Regions from separate parts of the Pseudomonas sp. S3_G06 genome, predicted to be linked through region 2. Evidence: predicted binding sites of a transcription regulator. Region 2 holds the regulator's gene; each other region holds the start of a gene.

Region 1 (5,936 bases), 1.9 Mb from region 2:
ACCTCACGCTGCTCGCTGTTGGCCAAGGCGATGCTCTGCAAATTGCTGCTCAGCAACGTCGCAGTGCTGCTTTGCTCCTGAGTGGCGGTGGTGATCGCGGCGAACTGCTGGCCTGCCGAACGGCTCTGCTCATCAATCCGCGCCAGCGCCGAGGCGACATTGGCGTTGCGCGACAGGCCTTCCTGCATCAGCACATTGCCCTGTTCCATGGTGCTGATCGCGTTGCCGGTTTCCTGCTGGATGCTGTGGATCATGCTGGAGATTTCATCGGTCGCCTGACGGGTACGCGAGGCGAGGCTGCGCACTTCGTCCGCGACCACGGCAAAACCGCGCCCCTGCTCACCGGCACGAGCGGCTTCGATGGCAGCGTTGAGCGCCAACAGGTTGGTCTGCTCGGCGATCGAGGTGATCACGCCGACAATCCCGCCGATTTCCTGCGAGCGCTGCCCCAGCGTGTTGATCACGCTGGCGGTGCTGTTCAGCGCGCCAGCGATCTGTTCCAGCGACGACGACGCTTCTTCCATCGAGCTGCGGCCGATCTGGGTCTGCTGAGCGTTTTCTTGCGCCAGGCGCTGGGTCGCGCCCATGTTGTCGGCAATGTTCAGCGAGGTGGCGCTAAACTCTTCCACGGCGCCGGCCATGCTGGTGATTTCGCCCGACTGTTGCTCCATGCCTTCATACGCACCGCCGGACAAACCGGACAGCGCCTGCGCGCGGCTGTTGACCTCTTCCGAAGCGCGGCGGATGTGCTCGACCATGGTCGACAGCGCCTGGCTCATCTGGTTGAACGCGCGGGACAGCTGACCGATTTCATCGTGGCTCGATACGTTCAGCCGCACACTCAGATCACCCGCGCCCAAGGCTTCGGCCTGACGCACCAGATCGCCCAGCGGTGCGAGTTTGCTACGCAGCAGCCAGACCACGGAACCGACCGCGAGCAACATCGCCAGCAGGCTGCCGATCGCCAGTTGCGTACCGACGCTCCAGGTCACCGCGCGAATCTCGGCTTTCGGCATGCTCGCCACCACCGACCACGGGCCACCTTCGAACGGCACGGCGATGCTGTAGAAGTCCTCACCCTTGTCGCTCCAGAACTCACCCTTGCCCGGGGTTTTCACCAGGTTGTTGATGGTCGGGGCGGCTTGATCCAGGTTTTCGACGCCGGCAATCGGCACCAGCCATTTGTTCTGCTCGTCAAGCAAGGCCAGCGAGCCGGTCTTGCCGATGCGGAAGCGCTTGAGATTAGCGAACTGCGCGTTCTGCGCGTCGGTGTAGTCGAACCCGACGTACAGCACGGCGATAATCTTGCCGCCCGCATCGCGCACCGGCGTGTACTGGGACATGTAGTAGCGTTCGAACAACAGCGAGCGGCCGACATAGCTTTGCCCGGCCATCAACTTCGCGTACGCCGGGTTGGCATGATCGAGCACGGTGCCGATGGCACGGGTGCCGTCCTGCTTGCTGACGTTGGTGCTGACGCGAATGAAGTCTTCGCCGCTGCGCACGAATACCGTGGCCACACCAGCGGTCATCTGCTTGAACTCGTCAACTTCCTTGAAGTTGTTGTTCAGCACCTCGTTGCCCAGATGCAAGCCCGGAGTCTGCACGCCGGCCACGGTCACTGGCTGATCGGGGTGCACACTCAAACCACTGCCGAAGCGCTTTTCGAACAGCCCGCTCAGGCGCAGGGTGCTTTCGCGCAGCGTACCGTGAAAGGTACTCAGTTGATCGGCCAGCAGCCGGGCCTCACTGGCCAGATGCTCTTCACGGGTGGCGAGGTTGGCGGAATCCAGCGAACGCAAGGCGAACACCGTACTGCCGCTGATGACTATCGCCAGTATCACAGCAAGGGCAAGGCCCAGCTGCGAGGCGATCCGAGCACGAGGTTGAGACATGAACAGCTCCTGGCCGAGCCACCGAATCCTCCTTGATCGCGGTAATTGCCCGGAAAATATTCTAATAATGGGGGTAGCGCGGAACCGGCACGACAGTTCCACATGCTCGTAGTCGGCGGAAAATCCGAATACTTGAGCACTTTGCGTGGGTATGGCGCAGTAGTGGCATTGTGCCGGCTCGAACGTTTCAGCTCAAGCGCTCTACCGCCGGCAATTGCATGGCGCGGACTTCGCCTTGGAGAAAATCGCTGAGGCGGCGCAAACGTTCACCTCCCGGACGCGGTTTCGGCCACACCAGGTAATAATTCAGGCCACTGGCGACGGCGGTCGGCCACGGCAGGCTCAAGCGTCCTTGCGCAACGTCTTCGGCAACCATCAACAGATCACCCATCGAAACGCCATAGCCGCGCGCCGCGGCGATCATGCCCAGCTCCAGCGTATCGAACACTTGCCCGCCCTTAAGCGAAACTTGCTCGGACAGGCCCATGCGCTCCAGCCAACTGCGCCAATCGCGGCGATCCGGGGTCGGGTGCAGCAGTTCAGCAGCCGCCAGACGCGCTACGTCCCAAGGTTGGTCATTGAGCAGGTTCGGCGCTCCGACCGGAATCAATTCCTCGGGAAACAGCAGGCTCGCTTCCCAGTCCGGCGGGAAATGCCCGTCACTGAGCAACACCGCACAATCGAAAGGTTCGTTATTGAAGTCCACCGAATCGATATCCATCCATGCGCTGGTCAGTTGCACCTCATTGCCCGGCTGCAAATGGCGGAAGCGACTCAACCGCGCCAGCAGCCAACGCATGGTCAGGGTCGATGGCGCTTTCATGCGCAGAATGTCGTCCTCGGCGCGCAAGGTATTGCAGGCGCGCTCAAGGGCGGCGAAGCCTTCGCGGATACCGGGTAGCAGCAGCCGCGCCGATTCGGTCAGTTGCAAATTGCGCCCGCTGCGGTGAAACAGCCGGCAGGCGAAGTGTTCTTCAAGAGTGCGCATGTGCCGACTGACCGCGCTCTGGGTGATCGACAGTTCTTCCGCCGCGCGGGTGAACGAGCTGTGTCGCGCTGCCGCTTCGAATGCGCGCAGGGCATACAACGGCGGAAGGCGTCGGGACATACACAAAGCTCCAATAGCGGGGATTCAGCCAATTCGGCAGGACGATTAAGGATGAGTATTAATCATGCCACCCATCCTTTTTATCCCTTTGTGCAAAGCCTGCCAAGCGCCGAGAATCGACGCTCTTATGCTTCCTCTGATATTTGGGTGGTGATGACCATGCAGCATCCTGTGCGTACCGAACTCTGGGCCATTCTGCGGCTGGCGGGGCCGCTGATTGCTTCGCAGTTGGCGCACATGCTGATGGTGCTGACCGACACCCTGATGATGGCGCGCCTCAGCCCCGAAGCGCTGGCCGGTGGCGGCCTCGGTGCCGCGAGCTACTCGTTCGTGTCGATTTTCTGCATCGGCGTGATTGCAGCGGTCGGCACACTGGTGGCAATCCGTCAGGGTGCCGGCGACATCATCGGTGCCGCACGCCTGACCCAGGCCGGACTGTGGCTGGCCTGGCTGATGGCCCTCGGCGCCGGGCTGTTGTTGTGGAACCTCAAACCCGTGCTGCTGCTGTTCGGCCAAACCGAAACCAACGTCAACGCCGCCGGGCAATTTCTCATCGCCCTGCCCTTCGCCCTGCCCGGTTACCTGAGCTTCATGGCCCTGCGCGGTTTTACCAGTGCGATTGGCCGGGCGACGCCAGTGATGGTCATCAGCCTCGCCGGCACCTTGGCCAACTTCCTGCTCAACTACGCGCTGATCACCGGCATGTTCGGCCTGCCACAACTGGGCCTGACCGGTATCGGTCTGGTCACGGCGATTGTCGCCAACTGCATGGCACTGGCGCTGGCCTGGCATATCCGCCGGCATCCGGCGTATGACGCTTATCCGTTGCGCGCCGGCCTGGCGCGGCCGAACCGGCAATACCTGAAAGAGTTGTGGCGCCTGGGTCTGCCGATTGGCGGCACCTATGCGGTAGAGGTCGGGTTGTTCGCTTTCGCTGCGCTGTGCATGGGCACAATGGGCAGCACGCAAATGGGTGCGCATCAGATCGCCCTGCAGATCGTGTCGGTGGCCTTCATGGTCCCGGCCGGGATGTCTTACGCCATCACCATGCGCGTCGGCCAACACTACGGCGCCGGGCAACTGGTCGATGCGCGCATGTCCGGGCGTGTCGGCATCGCCTTCGGCGCCGTGGTGATGCTCGGCTTTGCCCTGGTGTTCTGGCTGTGGCCCAACCAGTTGGTCGGCCTGTTCCTTGACCACAACGATCCGGCTTTTGCCGAAGTGATCCGTCTGGCGGTGAGCCTGCTGGCCGTAGCGGCGTGGTTCGAGCTGTTCGATGGCACGCAGACGATTGCCATGGGCTGTATTCGCGGGCTCAAGGATGCCAAGACTACGTTTCTCGTGGGGCTCGCTTGCTATTGGCTGATTGGCGCGCCGGCGGCGTGGTGGATGGCTTTCCATCTCAATTGGGGACCGACGGGTGTCTGGTGGGGTCTGGCGCTGGGCTTGGCGTGCGCGGCGGTGAGCCTGACGCTGGCGTTCGAATGGAAGATGCAGCGGATGATTCGACGCGAGCCGCAATCTCAAGGTTTCAACATCCCCCAGGCCGAATGAGGGTTTCCTTTGTGGGAGCGAGCCTGCTCGCGAAGACCGAGTGTCAGGCCCAGATCATTCAGCTGACATAACGCCTTCGCGAGCAGGCTCGCTCCCACGGGGGTTTGTGCCAGCCGCAACAATCGTGATCAACCGACGATTTCCAGAGCCGGCTGCTGGTTCGACCCCGACGTCAGATATTCCACCAACTCATCCAGCGGCAACGGTCGGCTGATCAGATAACCCTGTACCTGATCGCAGCCGAACCCGCGCAGCAACTCCAGTTGCTCCGGCGTCTCGACCCCTTCCGCGACTACTTCCAGGTGCAGGTTGTGCGCGAGGTTGATCATCGCGTGCACCAGTTTGCGGTTCTCATCGCGCTGTTCCATGCCGCCGACAAAACTCTTGTCGATCTTCAGCAATGTAATCGGCAAGCTGTTGAGGTGCACGAACGACGAAAACCCGGTGCCGAAATCGTCCAGCGAGAAGCGCACACCGAGGCGGCCGAGCGCATCCATGGTCTGTTTGACCAGATCGCTGCGCCGCATAACCGCGGTTTCGGTCAGTTCGAATTCCAGCCACTGCGCCTCGACGCCACGCTCGGCAATCAGGCGGCTGAGCGTCGGCAGCAACTGGCTGTCCTGAAACTGGCGGAACGACAGGTTGATCGCCATGTGCAGCGCCGGCAGCCCCTGCTCGCGCAACGCCTGCATATCGCGCAAGGCGCGGGAAATGACCCAGTAGCCCAGCGGCACGATCAGACCGCTCTGCTCGGCCAGCGGCACAAATTCACTCGGTGGCAACAGACCGCGCTCGCCATGACGCCAGCGCACCAGCGCTTCGAGGCCGACAATCTGGCCGTCTTCAAGATTCAGGCGTGGCTGGTAATGCAGCTCCAGCTCATCGCGGCGCAGGGCACGGCGCAGTTCACTTTCGAGGTCGGCCATGCTGCGCGCGTTGCGGTTGATGCGTTCGTTGAAGATATGAAAAGTGCAGCCCTGCGTGCTCTTGGCCTGCTGCATGGCGATATGGGCGTGCCACATCAGTGGATCGGCACCGCCATTGGCGCGGGCATGGGCGATGCCGAGGCTGGAACCGATCAGCAGGCTTTCGCCGTCAACCCAGTAAGGTTCGGCCAACGCCTCAGTAATGCGTTCGGCCATCCACTCGGCGCGTTGCGGTGCACGACGGGTATCGATCAGCAGAGCGAATTCATCGCTGCCCAGCCGTGCCAGTTGATCGCCGGCCTCCAGCTGACTTTTCAGCCGCGCGACCACTTGCAGGATCAAGCGATCGCCGGCCTGATGACCGAGAGCGTCGTTGGCATGGCGGAAGTTGTCGAGATCGAGATGGCCGAGGGCGAGGCCGCGACCGTCGCCTTCGGCAAGGCGCGCCGTGAG
Region 2 (5,936 bases):
GCGGCCGGAGCCTCGGCCTGGGCCTTGACGGCGTTCAGCGAGTCCAGCAGTTGTTCGAATTCGTTATCGGTGATGTCTTCCGATGCGCTTTCGGCGACCGGTTCTGCCACCGCTTCTACTGGTGCGGCAACGGCTTCATCCGCCGATTGCGGCTCGGCCAGACGCGCCAGCGCGGCCAGCAGTTCCGGCGTGGCGGCGGTAATCGGTGCACGCTCACGGACTTCGCTGAACATGCTGTTCACCGCGTCCAGTGCTTCGAGCACAACGTCCATCAGTTCTGCATCAACGCGACGCTCACCCTTACGGAGGATGTCGAACACGTTTTCGGCGATGTGACAGCACTCCACCAGCTCATTGAGCTGAAGGAAGCCGGCGCCCCCTTTTACAGTGTGGAAACCGCGAAAAATTGCATTGAGCAGATCTGCATCATCCGGGCGGCTTTCCAGCTCGACCAGTTGTTCGGACAGTTGCTCAAGAATCTCGCCGGCCTCAACCAGGAAATCCTGAAGGATCTCTTCATCGGCGCCGAAGCTCATTAATGGGGTGCTCCTACAGGTCTAAAAACCCAAAAAACCCGAATTCCGAAACTCTAGAATCCAAGGCTGGATAACAAATCGTCCACATCGTCCTGACCGGACACAACGTCTTCTCGTTTATCGGCATGAATCTGCGGACCTTCACCCTGCGAGAGATGTTTTTGTGGATCTTTTTCAGCAAGCATTGCGGCGCGGTCATGTTCGATGCCCGCAAAGCGGTCGACCTGACTGGCCATGAGCACGAGTTTGAGCAGATTGCTTTCGACTTCGGTGACCAGTTGGGTCACACGCTTGATCACTTGACCTGTGAGGTCCTGGTAATCCTGAGCCAGCAGGATGTCGTTGAGGTTGCTCGACACCGCACGGTTGTCCGTGCTGCTGCGTGACAGAAAACCGTCGACCCGGCGCGCCAGTTCGCGGAACTCTTCAGCCCCGACCTCGCGACGCATGAAGCGGCCCCAATCGGCGCTCAACGTCTGCGCTTCATCAGCGAGACTGTTGACCACCGGCGTGGCGCTTTCCACCAGATCCATGGTGCGGTTGGCCGCGGCTTCCGTCAGCTTGACCACATAGCCCAGGCGTTCGGTGGCGTCGGTGATTTGCGACACTTCCTCGGCCTGCGGCATGTGCGGATCAATCTGGAAATTGACGATCGCACTGTGCAGTTCACGTGTGAGTTTGCCCACTTCCTGATACAGGCCGCGGTCACGGGTCTGATTGAGCTCATGGATCAGTTGCACCGCGTCGCCGAACTTGCCTTTTTCAAGGCTCTCGACCAGTTCGACCGCGTGTTTTTTCAGGGTCGATTCGAAATCGCCCTGTGATGATTCGTTATGCTCCATAGCTCCCCCGCGCATTCATCAGCCGATGCGTTCGAAAATCTTCTCGATTTTGTCTTTCAACGCTTGAGCCGTGAAAGGTTTGACCACGTAACCGTTCACACCGGCCTGGGCGGCCTCGATGATCTGCTCGCGCTTGGCTTCAGCAGTCACCATCAACACCGGGAGGTGCTTGAGTTTTTCATCGGCGCGCACGTGACGCAGCAGGTCGATACCGGTCATGCCCGGCATGTTCCAGTCCGTTACCAGAAAGTCGATGCTGCCGCTGTTGAGCACCGGAATGGCAGTGGTGCCATCGTCGGCCTCGACGGTGTTGGTGAACCCAAGATCGCGCAGCAGGTTCTTGATGATCCGCCGCATCGTTGAGAAGTCATCAACGATGAGGATTTTCATGTCTTTGTTCAATTCGACCTCCAAGCAGTCTTAAACGCGCCCAGCACCTGGACGCGCCACTTCAATCAATCGGCGCAGCACTTAAAGTTTGTCTGGAGCACAACGGATCGAGACCGGCGCCGTTCATCACCGCACCAGCCTCGTTTCGCAGTGTCCCCACACTGCCTTCAGCGCGCTCGCCACTCCCCCAAACGCCCCCGCAGACGGGCCGCGCACTGGCTGTGTAACTGGCTGACCCGCGATTCACTGACGCCAAGGACTTCACCGATTTCCTTGAGGTTCAGCTCTTCGTCGTAGTACAGCGCCAACACCAGTCGCTCACGCTCCGGCAAATTGGCAATCGCGTCCGCCAGCGCCGCCTGGAAGCGTTCATCTTCCAGATCGCGTGACGGCTCCATATGAGCACTGGCGCCATCCTCGTGCAGCCCTTCGTGTTCGCCGTCCTGCAAGAGGTCGTCGAAACTGAACAGGCGACTGCCCAAGGTGTCATTCAGAATCCCGTAGTAATCGTCGAGACTCAATTGGAGTTCGGCCGCAACCTCGTGATCTTTAGCGTCACGGCCGGTTTTAGCTTCAATCGAGCGAATCGCGTCGCTGACCATCCTGGTATTACGGTGAACCGAGCGTGGCGCCCAATCCCCTTTGCGCACTTCATCGAGCATCGCGCCGCGGATTCGAATGCCCGCGTACGTTTCGAAACTGGCGCCTTTGCTGGCGTCGTATTTGGTCGAGACTTCGAGCAAACCGATCATCCCGGCCTGGATCAGGTCTTCGACCTGCACGCTGGCCGGCAGGCGCGCCAGCAAGTGATAGGCAATGCGCTTGACCAGTGGCGCGTAACGCTCGATCAATTCGTATTGCGCGTCACGCGCCGACTTTTTGTAAAGATTCATGCCACTGGCGGTCATATCACAGGCCCTGCGGTTTGCTGCACGAGACGCTCGACGAAAAATTCCAGATGCCCGCGCGGGTTGGCCGGCAGCGGCCAGGTGTCGACCTTCTGGGCGATGGCCTTGAAGGCCAGCGCGCACTTGGAACGGGGAAAGGCTTCGTAGACGGCGCGCTGCTTCTGCACCGCTTTGCGCACGCTTTCGTCGTACGGCACGGCGCCGACGTATTGTAGGGCGACGTCGAGGAAGCGATCCGTGACCTTGGTCAACTTGGCGAACAGGTTGCGCCCTTCCTGCGGGCTCTGCGCCATGTTGGCCAGGACGCGGAAGCGGTTCATGCCGTAGTCGCGGTTGAGCAACTTGATCAGCGCGTAAGCGTCGGTGATCGAAGTCGGCTCGTCGCAGACCACCAGCAACACTTCCTGGGCGGCGCGTACGAAACTGACTACCGAGTCACCAATACCCGCAGCGGTGTCGATCACCAGCACGTCGAGATTGTCGCCGATGTCGCTGAACGCCTGGATCAGGCCGGCGTGCTGCGCCGGGCTCAGGTGCACCATGCTCTGCGTGCCGGAGGCCGCCGGCACGATGCGAATCCCGCCCGGCCCCTGCAACAGCACGTCGCGCAGTTCGCAACGGCCTTCGATGACGTCGGCCAGTGTGCGCTTGGGTGTCAGCCCCAGCAGAACGTCGACGTTCGCCAGGCCCAGGTCGGCGTCCAGCAGCATGACCCGACGGCCAAGCTCTGCCAGCGCCAGCGACAAGTTCACTGACACGTTAGTCTTGCCGACGCCACCTTTGCCGCCGGTCACCGCGATCACCTGTACGGGATGCATGCTGCCCATGTTATTTCTTTACCTTGTCTTGCATAGACGGAGGCCACATTACTGGCTGCGCGTTCCTGATCGGAACAATGCGTGGCAGACCATCGATGTAGGTACAAAAACTGTTCATGATTACCTCAGCCAACCTGCTTGGTCGGGCTGTGATAGATATCAGCGAACATGTCAGCCATGGCTTCTTCGCTGGGTTCTTCCTGCATTTGCACGCTGACGGCGCGGCTGACCAGTTGATGACGGCGCGGCAGATGCAAATCATCCGGAATCCGTGGGCCATCGGTCAGATACGCGACCGGCAATTCATGACTGATCGCCAGGCTCAACACTTCGCCGAGACTGGCCGTTTCATCCAGTTTAGTCAGGATGCAGCCGGCCAGCCCGCAACGCTTGTAACTGTGATAAGCGGCGGTTAGAACCTGTTTCTGGCTGGTGGTTGCCAGGACCAGATAATTTTTTGAGCGAATGCCACGCCCGGCCAAGCTCTCGAGCTGCATGCGCAACGCCGGATCACTGGCTTGCAGGCCGGCAGTATCGATCAAAACCACGCGTTTGCGTAGCAGTGGATCCAATGCCTGCACCAGCGACTGACCCGGATCGACGTGCGTTACCGGCACGTTGAGGATGCGCCCGAGGGTTTTCAGTTGTTCCTGCGCGCCGATGCGGAAGCTGTCCATGCTCACCAGTGCAACGTTCTGCGCGCCGTACTTGAGCACGTAACGCGCGGCGAGCTTGGCCAGCGTGGTGGTCTTGCCCATGCCGGCGGGGCCGACCATGGCAATCACACCGCCCTCTTCCAGCGGCTCGACTTCCGGTACGGCAATCATCCGCGCCAGGTGCGCCAGCAGCATGCGCCAGGCCTGACGCGGTTCTTCGATATCGGTGATCATCGCCAGCAGATCGCGCGACAGCGGGCCGGACAGGCCGATGCGCTGCAGACGGCGGTACAGATTGGCTTGGGCCGGACGGCTGCCTTGCAGCTGATTCCAGGCCAGGGTGCCGAGCTGAACTTCCATCAGCTCGCGCAGGCTGTTCAATTCAAAACGCATCGAATCCAGCGCACGCGGATCGACGCCCGCCGAGGCCTGCGCAGGCGCTGCGGCCGGGCGCGTCGGTGCGGCGTAGGTCGGCTCGCTCAACGGTTCGGCAGCGGTCAGCGGCAGGCCTGCGGTCAACGGCAGCCCGGCGAACAACTGCTGATTGGTGTTGCCGTCGGCTTCGCCACGCAGGCTCAGCTCGGCCTGGGCGGTGACGATGCGCGACTGGGTCTTGCGCAGCTCGTCTTCGAGTTCCATGTTCGGAACCCGTGGCGCCAGCGCCGACAATTTGTAATCCAGAGCCGCCGTCAACTCGACGCCGCCGGCAATGCGGCGGTTGCCGATGATGGCGGCATCAGCGCCCAGCTCATCGCGAACCAGCTTCATGGCCTGACGCATATCGGCGGCGAAAAAACGCTTAACTTGCATAAACCACTACCTCAGCCGTTGGGCCCTACTGTCGCAACGATGGTCACTTGCTTGTTGTCCGGTACTTCCTGGTAGGCCAGTACATGCAGGCCTGGCACTGCGAGGCGACCGAAGCGCGAGAGCATCGCGCGAATCGGGCCTGCTACCAGCAGGATCACCGGTTGGCCTTGCATTTCCTGACGCTGGGCCGCTTCGATCAACGAACGCTGCAGCTTCTCGGCCATGCTCGGCTCCAGCAGAACGCCCTCTTCCGAGCCTTGTCCTGCCTTCTGCAGACTATTGAGCAATATCTGTTCCAACCTTGGTTCCAATGTGATTACAGGCAGCTCGGACTCAGTGCCTACAATGCTTTGGACGATTGCACGGGATACGCCGACCCGCACAGCGGCGACCAGCGCGGCGGTATCTTGACTCTTGGCAGCGTTGTTCGCGATCGCTTCGGCGATGCTGCGAATGTCGCGCACCGGCACGTGCTCGGCGAGCAGCGCTTGCAGGACCTTGAGCAACTGCGACAGCGAAACCACGCCCGGCACCAGCTCTTCCGCCAGTTTCGGCGAGCTCTTGGCCAGCAATTGCATGAGCTGCTGCACTTCCTCGTGGCCGATCAGCTCACTGGAGTGCTTGTACAGAATCTGGTTCAAGTGGGTGGCGACCACGGTGCTGGCGTCGACCACGGTGTAGCCGAGCGATTGCGCCTGGGCGCGCTGGCTGATTTCGATCCACACTGCCTCGAGTCCGAAAGCCGGATCTTTGGCGTTGATCCCGTTGAGCGAGCCGTAGACCTGGCCCGGGTTGATCGCCAGTTCGCGATCCGGGTAGATCTCGGCCTCGGCGAGAATCACGCCCATCAGCGTCAAGCGATACGCGCTCGGCGCCAGATCGAGGTTGTCGCGGATGTGCACGGTCGGCATCAGGAAGCCCAGATCCTGCGAGAGCTTCTTGCGCACGCCCTTGATCCGCGCAAGCAATTGCCCAC
Region 3 (5,936 bases), 2.6 Mb from region 2:
CAGATTGGTCTGCTCGGCGATGGCGCGAATCACGTCCAGAACCTTACCGATGTCCTGCGACTGATTGGCCAGCGACTGCACCAGTTCACCGGTGTTCTGCACATCACTGGCCAGCGCATTGATCGCGCTGGCGGTTTCGCTGACGCGCTCCTGGCCCAATTGCGCCGACTGACTGGACTGGCGCGTGGCATCGGACGTCGACACCGCGTTGCGCGCGACCTCCTCCACCGCAGCGGTCATCTCGTTAACCGCAGTGGCGGCCTGTTCGATTTCGTTGTTCTGCTCTTGCAAGCCTTGGGTGCTGTCGATGGTAACGGCGCTCAGTTCATCCGCGGCGGTGGCCAGTTGCGTAGCTGAGCCGCTGATACCTTGCAGGGTCTCGCGCAGGTTCTGTTGCATCGTCGCCAAGGCCTTGAGCAAGCGGCTGACTTCGTCATTGCCATGGGTTTCGATCGGTCGGGTTAGATCGCCCTTAGCGACACTTTCAGCGGCATCCACGGCGCTGCTCAGCGGGCGCACGATACTGCGCGTGAGCAACATCGCCAGCGCCACCGTGGCCAGCGCTGCCAAGGCAATGAAAAGAGTAACGATGGTGCGCGAGGTTTCATAATGCGCGGCGGACTTCTCGCTTTCGGCAGCGACCTGGCGGGCGAACAGATCGGCGAGATCATTGAGCTGTTTGCCGGAGCCGTCGACCACGGTCTTCATGTCAACCAGGAGCAATTTGGTCAGCTCGTCACGCTTGCCTTGCTCGGCAAGGGTGAATGACTGGGCAATGCCAGTGCGATAGGCGGCGAAGGTTTTCTTGAACTGGTCATACAGCTGCTGACCTTCGGCAGTGTCGACCAGTTTGTCGTAGGCGGCGATCTTCTCGCTCAGTTCCTTGTCGCGGGTGTCCATCTGGCCGCGATAGGTGGCGATATTGGCCGGATCCTGATCGAGCGCCATGCGCAGGGAGATGGTGCGGATGCGCAGCATCAGTTCGCGGATCTCGTCGCCGCCACGGATGCTCGGCAACCAGCGGTTCTCCACCGCCACCTCACTGTCGCGAATACTCGACATCTGTCCCAGCGCAAACACGCCGAGCAAGGCCACCAACACCGCGATCAGGGCAAATCCCAGGGCAGCCCGGGGAGCAATATTCAACTGACGAAGCAACATGACGAACGCCCTTATTCTTGTAATGGCCAGATCAAGGGGCGAAGCGTTGGCAGTCCCCTCGTGTTAGCGGGCTATCGGCAGGTTGTATGACGACTTGAAGGGATTAGCCTTTCGGCAGGCAAAAAAAATCCCCGTATCTTTCGATACGAGGATTTTCAATATGGTCGGGGTAAGGGGATTCGAACTCCTGACATCCTGCTCCCAAAGCAGGCGCGCTACCGGACTGCGCTATACCCCGGTAAAAAAAAGGCGACCTTTCAAAGATCGCCTTCTTCGATCAGCGCTTTTGGCCTCTGATCTTAAGATTCGATCCCAGCGCAAACTGGTTTCAAAAATGGTGGGTCGTGTGGGATTCGAACCTACGACCAATTGGTTAAAAGCCAACTGCTCTACCAACTGAGCTAACGACCCAAATATGGTCGGGGTAAGGGGATTCGAACTCCTGACATCCTGCTCCCAAAGCAGGCGCGCTACCGGACTGCGCTATACCCCGGTTTGAAATTGGCTCCGTGACCAGGACTCGAACCTGGGACCCAATGATTAACAGTCATTTGCTCTACCGACTGAGCTATCACGGAACTACATATTTCAATTTACAACGGTGAAGCTTTGTTGCATCTCGCCACCCGTACGCATCGCTGCGTTCGTGTGTCTGAGGCGCGCTATTCTACAACCTAGAACACCTCTGTCAACCCCCTAAATTGCTTTCAAGTTAATGATTTGCAACTTATTTCAGATTCCAACCCGGTGGGTTGAAACGCTGCCGGTGACTGACTGCGGGGCGCACTTTACAAGCCTTTTCCTTTGAGTTCAACAGCCTGGCGAAAAAAAGGCCTCGCAATGCGAGGCCTTACCGGTTTCATTGCCGCTGAGGCTTAGCCGAAAACGATTTCGTCGTTCTCGACCTTGCCGGTGGCGGTGTCGCCCGGCATGAAATGACCCGACAGGATCAACTGCGCCAGCGGGTTTTCGATCCAGCGCTGGATCGCCCGTTTCAAAGGACGTGCGCCATACACCGGGTCGTAACCGACGGCGATCAGCTTGTCCATCGCTTCCGGGCTCAGCTCCAGCTTCAGCTCGCGCTCGGCCAGACGGCTGCGCAGGCGACCCAACTGGATCTCGGTAATCCCGGCGATCTGATCCCGCGCCAACGGCTCGAAGATCACCACCTCGTCGACCCGGTTGATGAACTCAGGACGGAAGTGCGAGGTCAGCGCGTCCATCACAGCAGCACGCTGCGCCTCACGATCACCGACCAGTTCCTGGATCTGGATCGACCCGAGGTTGGAGGTCATCACGATCACCGTGTTGCGGAAGTCCACCGTACGCCCGTGACTGTCGGTCAGACGGCCATCCTCAAGCACTTGCAGGAGGATGTTGAACACATCCGGGTGCGCCTTCTCGACTTCGTCCATCAGGATTACCGAATACGGCTTGCGACGCACCGCTTCGGTCAGGTAACCGCCCTCTTCATAGCCGACGTAGCCCGGTGGCGCACCGATCAGACGAGCCACGGAGTGTTTCTCCATGAACTCTGACATGTCGATCCGCACCATCGCCTCTTCGGTATCGAAGAGGAACTCGGCCAAGGCCTTGCACAGCTCGGTTTTACCAACACCGGTAGGGCCGAGGAACATGAACGAGCCGCTCGGACGATTCGGGTCGGACAACCCGGCGCGGGAACGCCGCACGGCGTTGGCCACAGCCACGACCGCTTCTTCCTGACCGATGACCCGTTTGTGCAACAGGCTCTCCATCTTCCTCAGCTTGTCGCGCTCGCCTTCGAGCATCTTCGACACCGGGATGCCGGTCCACTTCGACACGACTTCGGCAATCTCTTCTTCAGTCACCTTGCTGCGCAGCAACTGGTTTTCGCTCTTGCCGTGCTGGTCGACCATTTGCAGGCTGCGCTCCAGATCGGGGATCACCCCGTACTGCAACTCCGCCATGCGATTCAGGTCGCCTTTGCGGCGTGCGGCTTCCAATTCCTGGCGCGACTGTTCGATCTTCTGCTGGATCTGCGCAGAACCCTGCACCTCGGCTTTTTCCGAGTTCCAGATTTCTTCCAGATCCGAGTACTCACGTTCGTGACGCTCGATTTCTTCCTGGAGTTTTTCCAGGCGTTTCTTCGCTGCGTCGTCGCTTTCTTTCTTCAGCGCCTGGGATTCCACTTTCAACTGAATCAGGCGCCGCTCCAGACGATCGAGCACTTCCGGCTTGGAGTCGATCTCCATGCGGATACGGCTGGCGGCCTCATCGATCAAGTCGATGGCCTTGTCCGGCAACTGCCGATCCGTGATGTAGCGATGGCTGAGTTTCGCCGCGGCAATGATCGCGCCGTCGGTGATCGCCACCTTGTGGTGAACCTCGTAACGCTCTTTAAGGCCACGCAGAATCGCGATGGTGTCTTCTTCGCTCGGCTCGTCCACCAGGACTTTCTGGAAACGCCGCTCGAGCGCCGCGTCCTTCTCTATATATTGGCGATACTCGTTGAGCGTGGTCGCGCCGACGCAGTGCAACTCGCCGCGAGCCAGCGCAGGCTTGAGCATGTTGCCGGCGTCCATCGAGCCTTCGCCCTTACCGGCGCCGACCATGGTGTGCAGTTCGTCGATGAACAGAATGATCTGCCCTTCCTGCTTCGACAGCTCGTTGAGCAAGCCTTTCAGGCGCTCTTCGAACTCGCCGCGATACTTGGCGCCGGCGATCAGCGCGCCCATGTCCAGCGACAGCAGGCGCTTGCCTTTAAGGCCGTCCGGCACTTCGCCGTTGATGATGCGCTGCGCCAGCCCTTCGGCGATCGCGGTTTTACCCACGCCAGGTTCACCGATCAGCACCGGGTTGTTCTTGGTACGGCGTTGCAGAACCTGAATGGTGCGGCGGATCTCGTCGTCACGGCCGATCACCGGATCAAGCTTGCCTTCTTCGGCGCGCTTGGTCAGGTCGACGGTGTATTTGTCCAGCGCCTGCCGCGACTCTTCGTGGTTGGCGTCATTTACCGCTTCGCCACCACGCAGGTTGTTGATCGCGTTTTCCAGGGCTTTCTTGCTCACGCCTTGGCCGAGCAGCAACTTGCCGAGCTTGCTGTTCTCGTCCATCGCAGCGAGCAGCACCAGTTCGCTGGAGATGAACTGGTCGCCCTTCTGCTGAGCCAGACGGTCGGCCTGATTGAGCAGGCGCGCCAGATCCTGCGACATGTTGACGTCGCCGGTCGGGTTCTGGATTTTCGGTAATTGGTCGAGCTCTTTGGTCAGCTCTTTACGCAAGCTGTTGACGTCGAAGCCTACCTGCATCAGCAGCGGCTTGATCGAACCGCCCTGCTGTTCAAGCATGGCCTGCATCAAGTGCGCCGGCTCGATGGCCGGATGATCGTGGCCAACCGCCAACGACTGGGCGTCGGACAGGGCCAACTGTAATTTACTGGTTAAACGGTCAATACGCATGGGTCACCTTCCTTTTGAGCAGGCCGGACCTAAGAAACCATCCTGAATAAAGAAACCTGCCAGATACCACTGTAGATGCGGTCGATTCTGGGAGATTCAAGCGTCGGAGAGTTGATGCAGATCAGAGAGTTTAGCGGGTGAGCCAAACAAGAGAGGCGAAACGACCGGTGCGCGACGCACGGCGATAGGAGAAGAAGCGCGGATCGGTCACGGTGCAGAAACCGCCGCCGTAAACCGCTGTTACACCACGGGCTGCCAGACGCAGGCGCGCCAATTCATAGATGTCAGCCATGAACTTGCCAGGGTTGTGGCTCGGCACGAAGGCTGTCGCCGCTTCCGGCAACTGCTTGACGAAGACTTCGCGCACTTCCGCGCCGACTTCAAAGGCTTGCGGGCCGATGGCCGGGCCGAGCCAGACCAGAACGTCTTCAGGCGCAACATCGAGGCTGTCGAGGGTGGCTTCAAGCACACCCGCTGCCAAGCCACGCCAACCGGCATGGGCCGCCGCTACGCGAGTGCCCGCACGATCGCAGAACAACGCCGGCAGGCAGTCCGCCGTCATCGCCGCGCAGGCAATACCCGGCATTGTGGTCCAACTGGCATCTGCAGTCGCAACGATGCCCGGATCAGCATGGGCAACGGTGATCCCGTGCACTTGCTGCAACCAGGCAGGCTGTATGGAGAAGTGCTCGGTCAAGCGGCGACGATTTTCGGCCACCGCTTGCGGGCGATCATCGACGTGATCACCCAGATTCAGGCTGTCGAACGGCGCCTCGCTGACACCACCCTCGCGGGTGGTGACACAGGCCCTGACGCTGGCCGGCGCAGGCCAGTCCGGCGTCAGCCAGTTCATCCGACGAAGGCCTCGCGATCCTGCTTGAGCAGGGTCAGCAGCCAGACGAAATCTTCCGGCAGCGGCGATTCCCAGCTCATGCGCTCACCGCTCGTCGGGTGATCGAGTTCAAGGAAGCGCGCGTGCAGCGCCTGACGCGGGAAGTGCTTGAGCGATTCCACCATGGTCGGGTTGGCCGCAGGCGGAATGCGGAAACGCCCGCCGTAGGCCGGATCGCCGACCAACGGGAAGTTGATGTGCGCCATGTGCACACGGATCTGGTGGGTCCGACCGGTTTCCAGCTTCACCCGCACGTGGGTGTGGGAACGGAAACGCTCGAGCACGCGGTAATGGCTGACGGCAGGCTTGCCGCCTTCCATCACTGCCATGCGCTGGCGTTGCTGGCCGTGACGACCGATCGGCGCATTGATCTTGCCACCGGCGGTGACCACGCCGATCACGATGCACTCGTAGATACGGCTGACGCTGCGGCTCTGCAATTG
Region 4 (5,936 bases), 2.9 Mb from region 2:
GCCGTTGCGCTGCGCCAACTCGATCAGATCAACCAGAGAACGCGCATTGAGTTTCAGCAACAGGCGAGTCTTGTAAGTGCTTACAGTCTTGTTGCTCAAAAACATGCCGTCTGCGATTTCCTTGTTGGTCTTGCCGCGTGCCAATTGCTGCAACACCATCATTTCCCGCCCGGACAGACGATCAACCATGTCCGCCTCACTCGCATTGCCCAGACTGGTACGCACAGTGTGCAGGGCCTGATTGGGGAAATAGCTGTAGCCGGACAGAACTGCCTTGATCGCACTCAGCAGTTCGGTCAGATCCTGCTGCTTGCACACATAACCCGCTGCCCCCGATTGCATGCAACGCATTGAAAAATGTCCGGGAGCCTGGGAAGTCAGCACCAGCACTTTCACCGGCATGGCGGTGGAAGTCAGGCGAGCAATAACTTCCAGTCCATCGAGTTTGGGTATTCCAATATCCAGAATGACAAGATCCGGTATTTGTTCACGAGCAATTTGTAGTGCATCAACGCCATTATCCGTTTCTGCAATGACTTCGTAGCCATGCCGTTCCATCAGCATACGTACCGCAAGTCGAATGACGGGGTGGTCATCCACGATCAGCACTTTATTCATGGGCAAGTCCAGTTTTCGCTGTTCGAATTTTTAGAACACGCACGATATCCCAGTCACTTGCTTCAAGGGATGGCAACTTTTACACGCATTTGCATCGAGAGACATTCCCTACAGGCATTGAGGATAATTCCCACAAATAGGTCCCGTCGCATCCATCGCAACTGCTTCCCGTCCTTCAAGACCGCAGCGAATTTCCGTTTACTGCGCACACGTCCTACGCAGCTGCGAATTCCAATCGAGCCATCTGAAATTTCCTGGACCACTTTTGCCGGCTGCCGATTCGACATATGACGTAACGAACCGCCGCTACTGCATATTCGACGCACCGGCAGCCCTTCTATAAAACTTGAAACAACAGCCTGAAACTTCAATGAAGGCTTTTGCTATATATAGAAATATTCAACCTCAAACAAACAGCATAGAACTTGAATCATGCTCAAGATAACGAACAAGATCACGAACCCAATGACCGTCATCGCGATATTCGCCATTATCTCGGAAACTTCAGCGGCGGTATCGCTGCCGTTTCTCGACAACAAGGACCGGGAGATTTATGTCTGGTTTCTGATCAGCTTTCCGTTTTACTTGTTATTTCTTTTTTTATCACGCTGAACTTCAACCACCGCTCACTCTACTCGCCCTCGGATTTCGGCAAGGACAAAAATTTCCTGAAGGCGGCTGAACATTCGGAACGCGACAGCGAACGAAAAGTACCGTTGCGAAAAACCGATGGATCGTGCGCTTTCGAGATAACCAGCTGCGTCGTGTCCAGCAACACTGGGAGCGGCGGATTCCAGCGTCCATGCAGGATTCACAACGCGCCTGACCCACCAACCGATATCGATGGCCAAGCGAACCCCGTGGTGCAGACGATCAAACTGTCACCGCTGATAAGCGAACTGAACATCATCGACGCCCGGGACGTTGATGCGTCCAGGGAGTTCGATGCGATTCTCGACACTCTTCGGAGCGCCGGTAAAAAAAATCCGCGAGTGCTGGTTTTTCTGTCGAATCATGTTTCGGACTCTCTGGCGCATACTTCGCTGCAACAGATCAAACAAGCGAAAAAAAGCTCAGGTGCAACACTGTGTGTCGTTTACAACCTGTGCACACAGACAGTTACCCTGCTGGGGCGAACCAGCTGACAGGCGTGGCACATCCCGCAAGCGGGCAGACAAGAGAAACGGCTTGATGAACCCGATGAAAATTCCGAAAAAAAAGGCGGCCCTGAACTGGCCGCCTTTTTTATTGCGCGTGGGTCTGAGCCGCTTAGAACAACTTGCGGCCCTTGTTGGCAGCAATGCGCATGCGCAGCGCGTTGAGCTTGATGAAGCCCGCCGCGTCGGCCTGGTTGTAAGCGCCGCCATCTTCTTCGAAGGTGGCGATGTTGGCGTCGAACAGCGAATCGTCGGACTTGCGACCGGTGACGATGACGTTGCCCTTGTACAGCTTCAGGCGCACTACGCCGTTCACGTTGACCTGCGAAGCATCGATCATCTGTTGCAGCATCAGACGCTCAGGGCTCCACCAGTAACCGGTGTAGATCAGGCTGGCGTACTTGGGCATCAGCTCGTCTTTGAGGTGAGCGACTTCGCGGTCCAGAGTGATCGATTCGATGGCGCGGTGAGCGCGCAGCATGATGGTGCCGCCCGGGGTTTCGTAGCAGCCGCGGGACTTCATGCCGACATAACGGTTTTCGACGATGTCGAGACGACCGATGCCGTGCTCGCCGCCGATCCTGTTCAGCGTCGCCAGTACGGTGGCCGGGGTCATTTCGACGCCGTCCAGTGCGACGATGTCGCCGTTGCGGTAGGTCAGTTCCAGGTATTGCGGGGTGTCGGGAGCCTTCTCCGGGGAGACGGTCCAGCGCCACATGTCTTCTTCGTGCTCGGTCCAGGTATCTTCCAGCACGCCGCCTTCATAAGAGATGTGCAGCAGGTTGGCGTCCATCGAGTACGGAGATTTTTTCTTGCCGTGGCGTTCGATCGGGATCGCGTGCTTCTCGGCGTAGTCCATCAGCTTCTCGCGGGACAGCAGGTCCCACTCGCGCCAAGGGGCAATAACTTTTACGCCTGGCTTGAGCGCGTAGGCGCCCAGTTCGAAACGCACCTGGTCGTTGCCCTTGCCGGTGGCGCCATGGGAAATGGCGTCGGCGCCGGTTTCGTTGGCGATTTCGATCAGGCGCTTGGCGATCAGCGGACGGGCGATGGAAGTACCCAGCAGGTACTCGCCTTCGTAAACGGTGTTGGCGCGGAACATCGGGAACACGAAATCACGCACGAATTCTTCGCGCAGGTCGTCGATGTAGATTTCTTTGACGCCCATGGCCTGAGCCTTGGCGCGGGCCGGCTCGACCTCTTCGCCTTGACCAAGATCAGCGGTGAAGGTCACCACTTCACAGTTATAAGTATCCTGCAGCCACTTGAGGATCACCGAAGTGTCCAGGCCGCCGGAATACGCCAGAACGACCTTGTTTACGTCCGCCATGCCATCACTCCACGGGGTTCTACGGAAAGCCGGGGAGTCTACCGCTCAAACGCGATAATTTACAGAGGCGCGACAGCTTAAGACGACAAAGCGACAGAATCTGTCGAGAGCGCGACGATGACCGGCGAGTCAGGAAGTCGTTGCGGCCGTGGCCGGCGTACTCGCTTGCGGCGCCGGAGCCGGGGCGGTAGTCGGTGCGACGCGCGACAGTTTCACGTTGACCCGACGGTTCTTCGCACGATTGGCCTTGCTGGTGTTGGGCACGATCGGATACTGCTCGCCGTGGAAACGCACGGTGATCTGCGATTCCTGAATGCCGTTGGCCTTGAAGAAATCCACCACCGCCAGCGCGCGGCGGCGCGACAATTCGCGGTTGGTCAGACGATTGCCGCTGTTGTCGGAATGGCCGTCGAGGTCAATGTGGTTCACCGTCGGGTCGGCCTTCATGTATTCGAGCATCACTTGCAGCTTGGCCTTGGCAGCCGGGTCCAGCTCAACGCCTTCGCCGGGGAAGCCGATCTGCGACTGCTTGATCTGGTCGAAATTCTGCGGCAGCAATTTCGCCACACAGCCTTGATAGTCGTTGAACGCCTTGCTGAATTTCACCGGCAACAAACGCACTTCGGAGACGCGGCCATCGCCAGACGCACGGCGTACCACCGGGCTGCGACCGTCCAGCAGACCGCTGATCAATCCCCCGGCCTGAGATTGCGAGCTGTTGAACAACACATTGCCGCTGCCCAGACGCACAGAGCCCAGATTGATGTCGCCACGCCCTGGCTGCCAAGGTGCTGCGGCAGCGAGCAAGGTCGCCGAACCGCCGCCGAGCATGGCGTTGTAGGCGTTCAGGCGAAAGATCGCCTGCTCACCGGCCTTGCGCACGAACTCGCCCGAGCCGAAATCGGTGATCGGCTGGGTCAGGCGGCATTCGAACTGGTCGCCGGCGACCGTCCACTCAATGTTCTCCAGACGGGTCTGGTAAGTCAGCGCCATCGCGGGAAGGCTGGCAAACACACTGAGCAGGGCTAAATAACGCTGGCGCACGGGAGGCTCCATTGGCTTGTGAAACACAAACACCGATTCACACAATGTTTACGGCATACCTTCGGGATATCGGACGCGTGTGGCAAAACTTGATAGCGGGTGCCTGCAAGAGTCTTTTCCGGTAGCATTCGCCTCAGTTTGACCCGCCTGGAATCCCCTCATGTCCGACCGCCTGACCCTGCTGCGTCCCGACGACTGGCACATTCATCTTCGCGATGGTGCCGTGTTGACCAATACCGTTGCCGATGTGGCCCGCACCTTCGGGCGCGCGATCATCATGCCGAACCTGGTACCGCCGGTGCGCAACGCCGCTGAAGCCGACGGCTATCGTCAGCGCATTCTCGCTGCCCGCCCGGCCGGCAGTCAGTTCGAGCCGTTGATGGTGCTGTACCTCACCGACCGCACCCAACCGGAAGAAATTCGTCAGGCCAAGGCCAGCGGTTTCGTCTACGCCGCCAAGCTGTACCCGGCCGGCGCGACCACCAACTCCGATTCCGGCGTGACCAGCATCGACAAGATCTTCCCGGCGCTGGAAGCCATGGCCGAAGTCGGCATGCCGCTGTTGATCCACGGTGAAGTCACCCGTGGCGACGTCGATGTATTCGACCGCGAAAAGATTTTCATCGACGAGCACATGCGCCGCGTAGTCGAGCGTTTCCCGACGCTGAAAGTGGTGTTCGAACACATCACCACCGGCGACGCCGTGCAGTTCGTCAACGAGGCTTCGGCCAACGTTGGCGCGACCATCACCGCGCATCACCTGCTGTACAACCGCAACCACATGCTGGTCGGCGGGATTCGACCGCACTTCTACTGCTTGCCGATTCTCAAGCGCAATACCCATCAGGAAGCCTTGCTCGACGCCGCCACCAGCGGCAGCGCCAAGTTCTTCCTCGGCACCGACTCGGCGCCCCACGCCCAGCACGCCAAGGAAGCCGCCTGCGGTTGTGCCGGTTGCTACACCGCTTACGCCGCCATCGAGATGTATGCCGAAGCGTTCGAACAGCGTAACGCGCTGGACAAGCTCGAAGCCTTCGCCAGCCTCAACGGCCCGCGTTTCTACGGCCTGCCGGCAAATACCGATCGCATCACCCTGGTCCGTGAAGAATGGACCGCCCCGACCAGTCTGCCATTTGGCGAGCTGACCGTTATCCCGCTGCGCGCCGGTGAAAAACTGCGCTGGCGCCTGCTGGAGGAACACGCGTGAGTGAAGACAATTTCGACGATGAACTGGACGGTCAAGGTGGCGGCGGCGGTTCCCGTCATCCGATGGCAGCGCGTTTTCGCGGCTACCTGCCGGTTGTCGTCGACGTAGAAACCGGTGGCTTCAACGCAGCCACCGATGCCTTGCTGGAGATTGCCGCGACCACCATCGCCATGGATGAAAAGGGTTTCGTCTACCCGGATCACACCTACTTCTTCCGCGTCGAGCCATTCGAAGGCGCCAACGTTGAAGCGGCAGCGCTGGAGTTCACCGGGATCAAGCTCGATCATCCGCTGCGCATGGCCGTCAGCGAAGAAACCGCGCTGACCGACATCTTCCGTGGCATCCGCAAGGCGCTGAAAGCCAACGGCTGCAAGCGGGCAATTCTGGTCGGGCACAACAGCAGTTTCGACCTGGGCTTCCTCAACGCAGCAGTTGCGCGCCTGGACATGAAGCGCAACCCGTTCCACCCGTTCTCCAGTTTCGACACCGCGACCCTGGCGGGTCTGGCGTACGGTCAGACAGTGCTGGCGAAAGCCTGTCAGGCCGCCGGCATCGATTTCGACGGCCGTGAAGCGCACTC

The links. The regulator FliA, encoded in region 2, starts transcription of late flagellar genes. The targets are predictions, from matches to a motif close to CTAAAGTTTNNNNNNNNNNNGCCGNTAA.
Region 1: the regulator FliA is predicted to act here: its motif matches at 2,005-2,032, upstream of AB4N47_RS23935 (methyl-accepting chemotaxis protein).
Region 3: the regulator FliA is predicted to act here: its motif matches at 1,233-1,260, upstream of AB4N47_RS00840 (methyl-accepting chemotaxis protein).
Region 4: the regulator FliA is predicted to act here: its motif matches at 4,216-4,243, upstream of AB4N47_RS02425 (flagellar protein MotY).

The regions. Positions count from the first base shown of each region.
Region 1 covers NZ_CP162738.1:5,369,425-5,375,360, reverse strand. The annotation lists gene AB4N47_RS23935 (methyl-accepting chemotaxis protein) at 1-1,895, opposite strand, end outside; gene AB4N47_RS23930 (LysR substrate-binding domain-containing protein) at 2,083-3,003, opposite strand; gene AB4N47_RS23925 (NorM family multidrug efflux MATE transporter) at 3,163-4,557, shown strand; gene AB4N47_RS23920 (putative bifunctional diguanylate cyclase/phosphodiesterase) at 4,686-5,936, opposite strand, start outside.
Region 2 covers NZ_CP162738.1:3,465,681-3,471,616, forward strand. The annotation lists gene AB4N47_RS15475 (chemotaxis protein CheA) at 1-536, opposite strand, end outside; gene AB4N47_RS15480 (protein phosphatase CheZ) at 590-1,378, opposite strand; gene AB4N47_RS15485 (chemotaxis response regulator CheY) at 1,397-1,768, opposite strand; gene fliA (RNA polymerase sigma factor FliA) at 1,936-2,676, opposite strand; gene fleN (flagellar synthesis regulator FleN) at 2,673-3,503, opposite strand; gene flhF (flagellar biosynthesis protein FlhF) at 3,620-4,960, opposite strand; gene flhA (flagellar biosynthesis protein FlhA) at 4,972-5,936, opposite strand, start outside.
Region 3 covers NZ_CP162738.1:175,901-181,836, reverse strand. The annotation lists gene AB4N47_RS00840 (methyl-accepting chemotaxis protein) at 1-1,161, opposite strand, end outside; tRNA gene AB4N47_RS00835 (tRNA-Pro) at 1,323-1,399, opposite strand; tRNA gene AB4N47_RS00830 (tRNA-Lys) at 1,497-1,572, opposite strand; tRNA gene AB4N47_RS00825 (tRNA-Pro) at 1,578-1,654, opposite strand; tRNA gene AB4N47_RS00820 (tRNA-Asn) at 1,664-1,739, opposite strand; gene clpB (ATP-dependent chaperone ClpB) at 2,037-4,601, opposite strand; gene pgeF (peptidoglycan editing factor PgeF) at 4,732-5,454, opposite strand; gene rluD (23S rRNA pseudouridine(1911/1915/1917) synthase RluD) at 5,451-5,936, opposite strand, start outside.
Region 4 covers NZ_CP162738.1:518,838-524,773, reverse strand. The annotation lists gene AB4N47_RS02440 (response regulator transcription factor) at 1-618, opposite strand, end outside; partial or broken gene AB4N47_RS02435 (hypothetical protein) at 1,051-1,763, shown strand; gene AB4N47_RS02430 (argininosuccinate synthase) at 1,888-3,105, opposite strand; gene AB4N47_RS02425 (flagellar protein MotY) at 3,235-4,149, opposite strand; gene pyrC (dihydroorotase) at 4,310-5,356, shown strand; gene rnt (ribonuclease T) at 5,353-5,936, shown strand, end outside.